3 regions of the Paenibacillus sp. 7523-1 genome follow, and region 3 is predicted to be linked to each of the others. Evidence: riboswitches for the same ligand, from Rfam matches in the RefSeq annotation. Region 3 holds a riboswitch; each other region holds the start of a gene.
What was found. Region 3 has a riboswitch for cobalamin ahead of CHH60_RS18795 (ABC transporter substrate-binding protein). Riboswitches for the same ligand answer to the same signal wherever they lie in the genome.
Positions count from the first base shown of each region.

Region 1: linked by a shared signal. The riboswitch ahead of nikB (nickel ABC transporter permease) and the one ahead of CHH60_RS18795 (ABC transporter substrate-binding protein) in region 3 are both predicted to bind cobalamin.
Region 2: linked by a shared signal. The riboswitch ahead of cobJ (precorrin-3B C(17)-methyltransferase) and the one ahead of CHH60_RS18795 (ABC transporter substrate-binding protein) in region 3 are both predicted to bind cobalamin.

Region 1 covers NZ_NPBR01000029.1:32,973-36,008, reverse strand. The annotation lists gene CHH60_RS26820 (alpha-glucosidase/alpha-galactosidase) at 1-478, opposite strand, end outside; gene CHH60_RS26815 (AraC family transcriptional regulator) at 674-1,501, shown strand; cobalamin riboswitch at 1,582-1,771, shown strand; gene nikB (nickel ABC transporter permease) at 1,935-2,873, shown strand; gene nikC (nickel transporter permease) at 2,874-3,036, shown strand, end outside.
Region 2 covers NZ_NPBR01000013.1:179,465-182,500, forward strand. The annotation lists gene cobJ (precorrin-3B C(17)-methyltransferase) at 1-1,189, opposite strand, end outside; cobalamin riboswitch at 1,590-1,778, opposite strand; gene CHH60_RS15880 (uroporphyrinogen-III synthase) at 1,975-2,799, opposite strand; gene CHH60_RS15885 (GerAB/ArcD/ProY family transporter) at 2,931-3,036, opposite strand, start outside.
Region 3 covers NZ_NPBR01000017.1:60,401-63,436, reverse strand. The annotation lists gene cbiB (adenosylcobinamide-phosphate synthase CbiB) at 1-912, shown strand, start outside; gene CHH60_RS18800 (histidine phosphatase family protein) at 903-1,550, shown strand; cobalamin riboswitch at 1,723-1,851, shown strand; gene CHH60_RS18795 (ABC transporter substrate-binding protein) at 2,261-3,036, shown strand, end outside.

The sequences.
Region 1 (3,036 bases), on a different contig from region 3:
GCACATTCATGACATTGGTCAGTACGGCCATTGGGTTGGTGTAGTTCAGGAACCAGGCGTCAGGACACACTTCCTGCATGTCCCGGGCAAAGTCGAGCATGACCGGAATGGTACGCAAATTACGGAAGATACCGCCAATGCCGAGGGTGTCAGCAATAGTCTGACGCAGCCCGTATTTCTTCGGTATTTCGAAGTCCGTAATTGTACATGGATCATATCCGCCCACTTGAATGGCGTTAATGACATATTTGGCACCGCGCAGTGCTTCTTTGCGGTCTGTGTATTTTTTTACGGAACAACGGCTTCCAAGAGAACGGCCCATACTGGTCAGCAGTCGCTCGGAATCATTCAGCCGTTCGGCATCGATATCAAACAAGGCCAATTCAAAATCCTGCAGTGCTTCGGTCATCATGACGTCACCTAATACATTTTTGACAAAAACGGTGCTGCCTGCACCGAGAAACGTAATTTTGTTCATCTCAAGTCCAGCCTCCCTGAATAATGGTGTACCCCAACTATAGGCCGATCCGGCTTATATAACTATGGTTCAACCTCTCCCATACATGGTATAATCCCATTTTTGGTCCCGCTTTCAGCTGATATTTAACCAATATACCTGTTATAATCTAAAGTAAGATACATGTTGATGCGGAAGAAGAGAAGGGGTGGGAAGGTGAGTCCAATCGAGATGAACGTGTTGCCCATGGACTGGACACAGATGGAGCTGGTGCTGCTTTTTTTTGGCTGGGAGGATTGTGATCCGTCTCATTATTGGGGTCCGGGGGTACGAGATTCCTATGTGGTTCATTACATTCATGAGGGACGGGGAACCGTTCATATGGAAGATAAGGAGTACCATTTGACGCAGGGTCAGGGCTTCGCCATTCTGCCGGATACGATCATTCATTATGAAGCCGACGCGAACGAGCCTTGGACATACTCTTGGTTCGGATTTAAGGGCGTACATGCCAAGACTTTCATGCAGCGGGCAAACCTGAGTCCAGCATGCCCTGTATTCGAAGCCAGGGATCCAAAGGTAATGGATGGTTTATATGCAGACATGGTTCAGGCTTCCTCGCGCAATGGTGGAGATGTATTTAGCCAGAGCCTGCTGTACCGATTAATGGCCGAACTGATCTCCTCCTCACCTGATGAGGACAAGCCGCAGAGGCCCCTTTCCACCAAGGATGAATACATCAGACAAGCGGTTCAGTTTATGGAGAACAGGTACAGCCAGAAGACGTCCATTCTTGATATTGCACAGTCCGTGCGTCTGGATCGTACGTATCTGTCTGGTCTGTTTAAGGAGAAGTACGGAAAGTCGTTACAGGCCTTTTTTCTTGAATACCGGATGAATCGCGCAGCAGAGCTGCTGCAGAGCTCAACGCTTTCGGTCAGTGAGGTTGCCCACTCCGTGGGGTATACGGATCCGTTGTTATTTTCCAAGATGTTCAAGCGTGTGACAGGAGTCTCCCCCAAAGGTTCGAGAGAGCGGGAATAGGCTGATGAGCTATTTCAAATTTGAATAAATGCTTTGATCATTATCTGTGAGCCAGCTATACTGGTACAGAATGCATTTCAATTGAATATGTGGAACTGGGTGCTATACCTTCGGGTAGAAGCTTAATAGGGAAGACCGGTGTGATGCCGGCGCGGTCCCGCCACTGTAACAGAGGAGTCATGCAGCGTTATGCCACTGGTTTAGGCCGGGAAGGTGCTGCAATGACGAGGATTCTGGAGCCAGGAGACCTGCCTAGTTTAACAACACAGTAGTACCTACGGGAGATAGGAAGGTGTTTAGAGAGCATGATTTTTTCTGAAAATCTGTTTATTTAAGACGTCCTTATCCGGTATTAGCGGAGAGAGACGTCTTTTTTGATATGCATGGACAAGTCACGTGCGGGGTTGGAGATTGGGGAGAGGATGTCAGACATGTGAGTAGATATATTGTGAAAAGATTCATTCAGCTGGCAGCCGTGTTATTTGGCATTTCGTTTCTGACATTTCTGCTGACCTATCTGTCTCCGGGGGACCCGGCAAGGCTTATGCTCATGTCTACAGGAGTCACTCCGTCGGACGAATTGGTACAGCAGGTGCGTGTCCAGCTGGGACTGGATCAGCCGTTTTGGATACGCTACGGAACCTGGCTGGGACAGGTGCTTACCGGAGATTTCGGAACGTCCTATAAATACGACAGGCCTGTGCTCGACATTCTGCTGTCCAGGCTTCCAGCCACGCTTCGGCTAACAGGAAGTGCCCTGCTGCTGGTCATTCTGATTGCGTTTCCACTGGGTATTTTGTCGGCCGTCTACAGAAACAACGTGCTGGATTACGTCATACGCCTGTTTTCGTTTGCCGGGTTGTCCATGCCCAGCTTCTGGCTCGGGATGCTGCTCATGCTGGTGTTTGGCGTACAGCTCAAGCTGCTTCCCGTCATGGGGAGTTCGGGCTGGAACAGCCTGATATTACCCGCAAGCACACTGGCGTTACCTCTGATCGCCCAATATATCAGGCAGATCCGTACAGTGATTCTGGAAGAGATGTCCCAGAACTATGTAACGGGGGCCAGAGCCAGAGGTGTGAAGGAGAGAGTCATTATGATGCAGCATATTTTACCCAATATATTATTGCCCATCGTTACGCTCATGGGCATGTCTACAGGCGCCCTGCTTGGCGGGGCAGCCATTGTGGAAAGTTTGTTCGTATGGCCCGGTGTAGGGCAGATGGCGGTGGATGCCATCTTTACAAGGGACTACCCCCTGATTCAGGGCTACGTCATCTGGATGGCAACCATCTATGTATTGCTGAATCTGATCGTTGATCTCTGGACACATCTGCATGACCCGCGGATTCGACTGGACGTGGATGTGTAAATGAGAGAATTCAAGCTTATTTTGACACAGCATCGCTGGTTCACGTTTCTATGTTCACTGACCCTCCTCTGGGTCATTCTTGCCATGATTGCGCCGCTGCTCGCACCGCATGATCCACTGGCGACGAATTTTGCCAAGGTACTGCAGCCTGCCAGTTCGGAAT
Region 2 (3,036 bases), on a different contig from region 3:
CTGGCACGCCTAACCCGGCTGTATCCAGCCAGCGGCTGGCCGCCTCGCCAGCGAGCTTGCCGCCTGCCGCAAGCCGCGTCAGTGCTTCGGCAGCCAGTTCGGCTGGACCAGCATGCGGCACCGCCAAGACAGCACGAGGTGCGCCTTCGACCGCTGCAGGCCGCTCGGCTGCAAGCACCGCGGTGCTGCCGCCCGCTGGCTGAGCAGCAGGCAGGCCAGCGCCCTGCTGCCCTTGCGGGCCCATGCCCGTACTGGCGCTAGCGCCGCGCAGGGCTGGTTCCGCAGCCGGCTGCGCGATCTGCGTATCGCGGGCCGCGCTTGCTGCATCGGCGGAAGCGGCAGAGCGGGCCTCCATCGCACCGAGCGACCAAGGCTCAGCTTCCGTGCGGAGCCGCTCATGCGGTCTGAGCGGCTGTTCCACGGTATTCAGCGTGTATTTGCGCTGATATCCGCGCGGTGTGACCATGAGTCCTTCGTACATCATGGTCGAGGAGTTACCAATGATCACAGTCGTAAGCATGCCGATATCATGATTCAACATGTCTTCCAGCGTGGTCATCACAACATCTTGACGTTCTCGATAGGCACTTTTTACAAGCCCCACGGGTGTCTGAGGACTACGGTACCGCAGCAGCATCTCCTGCGTCTCCACGATCTGGCGTGTCCGGCGTCCACTGCGAGGGTTGTACAGAGCAATGACAAAATCAGCTGATGCTGCTGCTTCAACACGGCGAATAATCGTCTCCCATGGCGTAAGGTGGTCACTCAGACTGATCGTACATGCATCATGCATCACGGGTGCACCGAGCAAGGAAGCACAGGATTGAATGGCAGATACACCCGGGATAACTTCAACGCCAACGCCCGTTTCCGGCTTCCAGCCTTGCTCCATCAGCACCTCATACACTAATCCGGCCATGCCATATACACCTGCATCGCCACTGGAGATTACTGCAACGATTTTGCCCATCTCGGCCTGTCTGACCGCTTCCTGTGCCCGGCTTACTTCCTCGGTCATGCCTGTCCGTACAATCTCCTGTCCGTCCAGGAGTGGACGAATCAGATCAACGTAAGTGTTATAACCAATGATGACCTCACTCTCCCGAAGTGCCTCCAATGCCCGTGTGGTGATATGCTCCATCGCTCCTGGGCCAAATCCGATAATCAGCAGCTTTCCTTGACTCTGCATTGCTTCTCCTCCTCCATCTCCCTGTTCACCCTTAACACGCCAACCACATCTATATCATCGCTACTTTAGCCGTTGTCTGTAGCGAGCTCTTGATTATTGAGTTGCTCCGTGCAGCTCAACCTTCTTATCCCGGCTATTCCAAAACAGTGAAAAAGGACGGCTTGACCGACCTTCTTCTTCGCGGCATGTTCGATTAAATCCAGTTCCAGATCGACTGTAAAAAAACAAAAAAATCCCATCCTTATAACGGATGGGATACGCATGTACGTACACTCAAGAAGACAGTCCACGGCCCTATAGAGGATAGACCTGTGGCTGCATGGCCGCAAAGGGCCTGCCAGGCGAACCGGTTGTTCGCCCGTTTCCTGATTCTTCGTACACCACTCCTTTCCGCGAAGGGTTCGGTGACACATGCAAGGTAGGTCTCCTGGCTCTGGATCATCAGCTTCCTTTTCTGTCTTCCCCGAATGTACGAGTGACCTGGATGAAAAGGGCTTCACCATTACAGTGGCGGGACCGCTCGGGATTTGCACCCGATTCCCTGTTACCTCTTGCTCGACGCAAGAGCACCTTGCTTGTTTTCATGAATGATATTGCTTTCATCATAACATCGCTCAGGAAAAAATGTCCATGCTTATGATGTTTGTCCTTGATTCTATTTTCAGACAAAACAGAAAAAAAGTTCTGATCCAGAACCGATCAGAACTTGAATTATGATATGCATATGAGAAACCCTCATAACAATCTTACTAGATACTATATTAGACTACGTCCTGATCTGCTTATCAGGATTGATCTGCGTGTGCTGCAGCAATATATCGTCCCAGCTCAACGATGAGCGCTCCCATCTTTTCTTCCTCCGGAACAACTCGTGCTTCAATCCCTTCTTCACGCATGGCGTTCGCAGTCACTTTGCCAACAGATGCAGGAATGACACCGTCCCGGAAGGCCTGCTGCATCTGTTCCAGCTTGCCTTGGGAAGCCGCATACGCTGCCAAAAACCTTACTTGGGGACCGCTCGTGAATGCTACGGCATCAACCTCACGCTGCACGATCTCATTCAAAAGCAGTTCCAGTTCAGCCTCTTCCGGCGGTACATGGCGATAAGGCAGAACCTGTCTTACCTCGGCACCCTGTTCTTCCAGCCAGTTGACCAGCTTCGGCGCAGTCTCCCCATGAAGCTGGAGCATGACTTTCTTGCCGGCAAGATCATGTGGCGCGAATTCGCGGATCAGCCCGTCCGTACTGCCATCATCATCCCGGACCAGCGGTACGAGCTTGCGCTTGCGAAGTGCATTCACCGTTTTGTATCCTCTTGCCGCAATTGAAGCTTCCGACAGGACATCCAGCAGTTGACCAGCTATGTCCATATCCTCTGCCATTTCAAATATGGCATCGAGCCCCATGCCAGTAGTTAATACTGCCCAATCGGGTGGATCAGAGATTAAGGATACGAGACCATTACGTATGTTCCGATCATCCAGGAATACCGTTCCCTGTGCTGGCCGCACGAGTGGAATGCCACCCATTTTCTCAACTAACAACGCCATTTCCTTGGATTTACGCGGTCCCGTCAGTGCTACACGTATACCTGCCAAATGTTGAGCCATTCATGTTTCCCCCCAGTTCGTTCGTCCGAACGTCATTCGTTTGACTACAGTATACAGGGTAGTTTCATGGAGGGAAACCACGTTTCACGTCATTTGGCCTGATCTTCTATAACGATTTTTTATGATTGGCATCAGGAAGGCTGAAGCTCGCCCCCCTGCATGTCATCCTTTCCAGTTTCGTCTTCCTGGTCCGAACCACGTCTTTTCTTCTCCTGTTCATGCTGCTTTTTGGATGGT
Region 3 (3,036 bases):
CCCCACCCGGTGATCGGCATGGGCAAAGGAATTTCTGCACTGGAGCGGACCATAAGAAAACGAGTGAGCAGCGATCAGGGGCTTAAACGGGCAGGGTTGCTTTTTCCGATCATCATTGCTGGTGGTTCATTTGTGCTTACTTGGGGAGTGTTATACATCCTTGGACTTGTTCACCCGGTGGTTGCCGTTATCGCAGAAGTAGTACTGATTGCCACCACCATTGCTTCCAAAGGACTGAAGGACGCAGGCATGGAAGTGTATCGTCATCTGAGAGAAAGGGATTGGCCTGCGGCTAGACGTTCACTGGGCATGATCGTGGGGCGGGATACAGCGCATCTGGATGAACCGGAAGTGGTAAGGGGAACCGTGGAGACTGTGGCGGAGAACATCGTAGATGCCATCGTTTCACCGCTGTTCTATGCCCTGATTGGCGGTGCTCCGCTTGCGATGGCCTATCGGGCCGTCAATACCCTGGATTCCATGGTTGGTTATAAAAATGAAAAGTATTTGCATCTCGGATGGGCCTCTGCTCGTCTGGATGATTGGGCGAACTGGATTCCGGCGCGGCTTACTGCCTTGCTGCTCATTACGGGTGCATGGTTCATGAGATTGAACGCAAAAGGCGCTGCACGCATGGTTCGCCGGGATGCCAGATTGCACCCTAGCCCAAACAGCGGATTCCCGGAGTCGGCCGTTGCGGGAGCGCTGGGCATCAGGCTTGGCGGGTATAACGTCTATCACGGAGTGGCTTCTTTTCGAGCCTATATGGGCGATCAGACACGGCTGATGGAAGCAGAGGATATCGTGCGGACCACGCGTTTGATGTTCTGGTCGGCGGGAGCTTTTGTGCTGTTATGCTGGCTGGTAACGTTCGGCATCTGGACAGCAGGAGGTGCGCTGTTATGGAAGTAGAATCCGGGAAGCGTGGAACAGCAACGCGGGAGATCGTGTTTATCCGTCATGGGACAACTTCTTGGAATGTGGAAAAGAGATACCTCGGACATACCGATATTGGTCTCCTGCCGGATGCAGAGCGGGAACTGGCTCCGCTTCGTGAGTCCATTCGCGGGATCACATGGGATGCACTATTTTGCAGTGATTTGCTGCGCTGCCGGCAGACCGTGGAACGAATTGCCCCGGTACAAGCAGGACAAGCACAGTATGATCCGCGTCTGCGTGAGATTGATTTTGGGCAATGGGAAGGCATGACTTACAATGAGCTCAAGGATAATCCGCTCTACCGGAATTGGATTGATGCACCGCAGGATGTGACGCCACCGGGCGGCGAGCCTTGGCAGGCATTTGCTGCGAGGATCGACTCCTTCGTGGAGGAGTGCCTTGTGTCCGTTTCGCCAGAGGAACATTCCGAAGAAAATCATGTTCCAGCGATTGCCGTAGTTACCCATGGCGGTGTCATTCGGTATGCCATGTCACGCCTCATAACGGAACTGGGATTCTGGGATACGCAGGTCATTCCGGGGCAAGCAATTAAGGTCCGGCTTGAAAAAAGGGGAAATAGCTGGGTTTCAAGCAGGGTATCTTTTCCGTGAATCGGGTTGTAAGGATGTGCAATATAACCTATAATCACAACAGAAGTGTGACTTCAGCATGAATACATATCTCGTTATGCGTTTAAGCGCTGAGGGATGGGACATGCTCACTTGAATGGTTACAATATCAGCGACCACGGGTCCCTTGTGCGAGCAAGAAGAGCTCATCAAGTTTATGCAAACGATGAACGGCACAATGGGTGAAATAGGGAAGCCGGTGTGAATCCGGCACGGTCCCGCCACTGTAAATCAGGACGAGCAGTCCTGTAAGTCAGGTTACCTGCCCTGGACGTACAAACCGGTGTTCCTTCGAGGAAAGGACAGCGTTTCGGGCAATTCTATGTGCATCAACGGCGGGTACGCTGTAGATGTGCAGATCGCCATATGCGAGACGTCATCCCTGATCCTGACGTAAGGATCGGGGATTTTTTTGTTCATATAGGATGAACCTGTAAGCTTTACACTAGACCACTACGATTGCAGTACCGTCTTCCGATCGCTGTTATCCCCAGATTTCTTTGATCCCCTTATTAAAAGGGGAAATCCGGTGATAAAGGCGAACACTTCGTTTCTCCAGATCGGTTCTGTACTCTCCGTTAACGTGTAAATGTTGCAGTTCAAACCTTATATAGGAACACCAAAGTATGGGGAGTAAGAGTTTGAGCATGTTGCAAGAAATAGTACAAATAGAGAAGGGGAGAATGAACAGAATGAACATCAAGAATTGGAAAGGCATGGCGTCCCTGCTGACAGCAGCGATGCTCACACTGGCTTTGGCCGGATGTGGAAACGCAACAACGAGCGAGGGAACAGGTACCTCTACACAGCAGCCGGCACAGGAGCAATCCCAAGGCCAGGAGCAGACGGATCTCAAAACACAATATCCACTTACGGTAACGGATGCGACAGGTGAATCCTTCACGTTTGAGAAAGCGCCAGCCAAAATCGTATCCGTATCTCCGGCAGAAACCGAGTCGTTGTTCGCGCTTGGACTAGACGAGCAGATCGTAGGCGTATCCGACTATGACGATTATCCGGAAGCTGCAACGACCAAACCGAAAATGGGCGGTGTGTCGAAGCCCAATGAAGAATCAATTATCGCAGCGGAAGCAGACATCGTATTTACAGGGATCTCCATGAGCGAAGAAGCTGTGACGAAGCTGCGCGAACTGGGAATCACCATTTTCAAAACAGATCCGAAATCGATAGACGATGTGATGAACAACATCGAAACGTTCGGCAAAATCACGGATCATCAGGAGCAGGCACAGGAGCTCATCACGAAGATGAAACAGGACGTTGCGGACGTAACCGAAGCGGTTAAGGCTGTGAAGTCGGAAGATCAGAAAAAGGTATATGTTGAATTCTCCCCAGGCTGGACTGTGGGTAAAGGCGAATTCATGGATGAACTGATTACGGTAGCCGGTGGAATCAACGTTGCTTCCGACCTCGTGGGCTGGAATGAAATTAACGAAGAGAACATTAT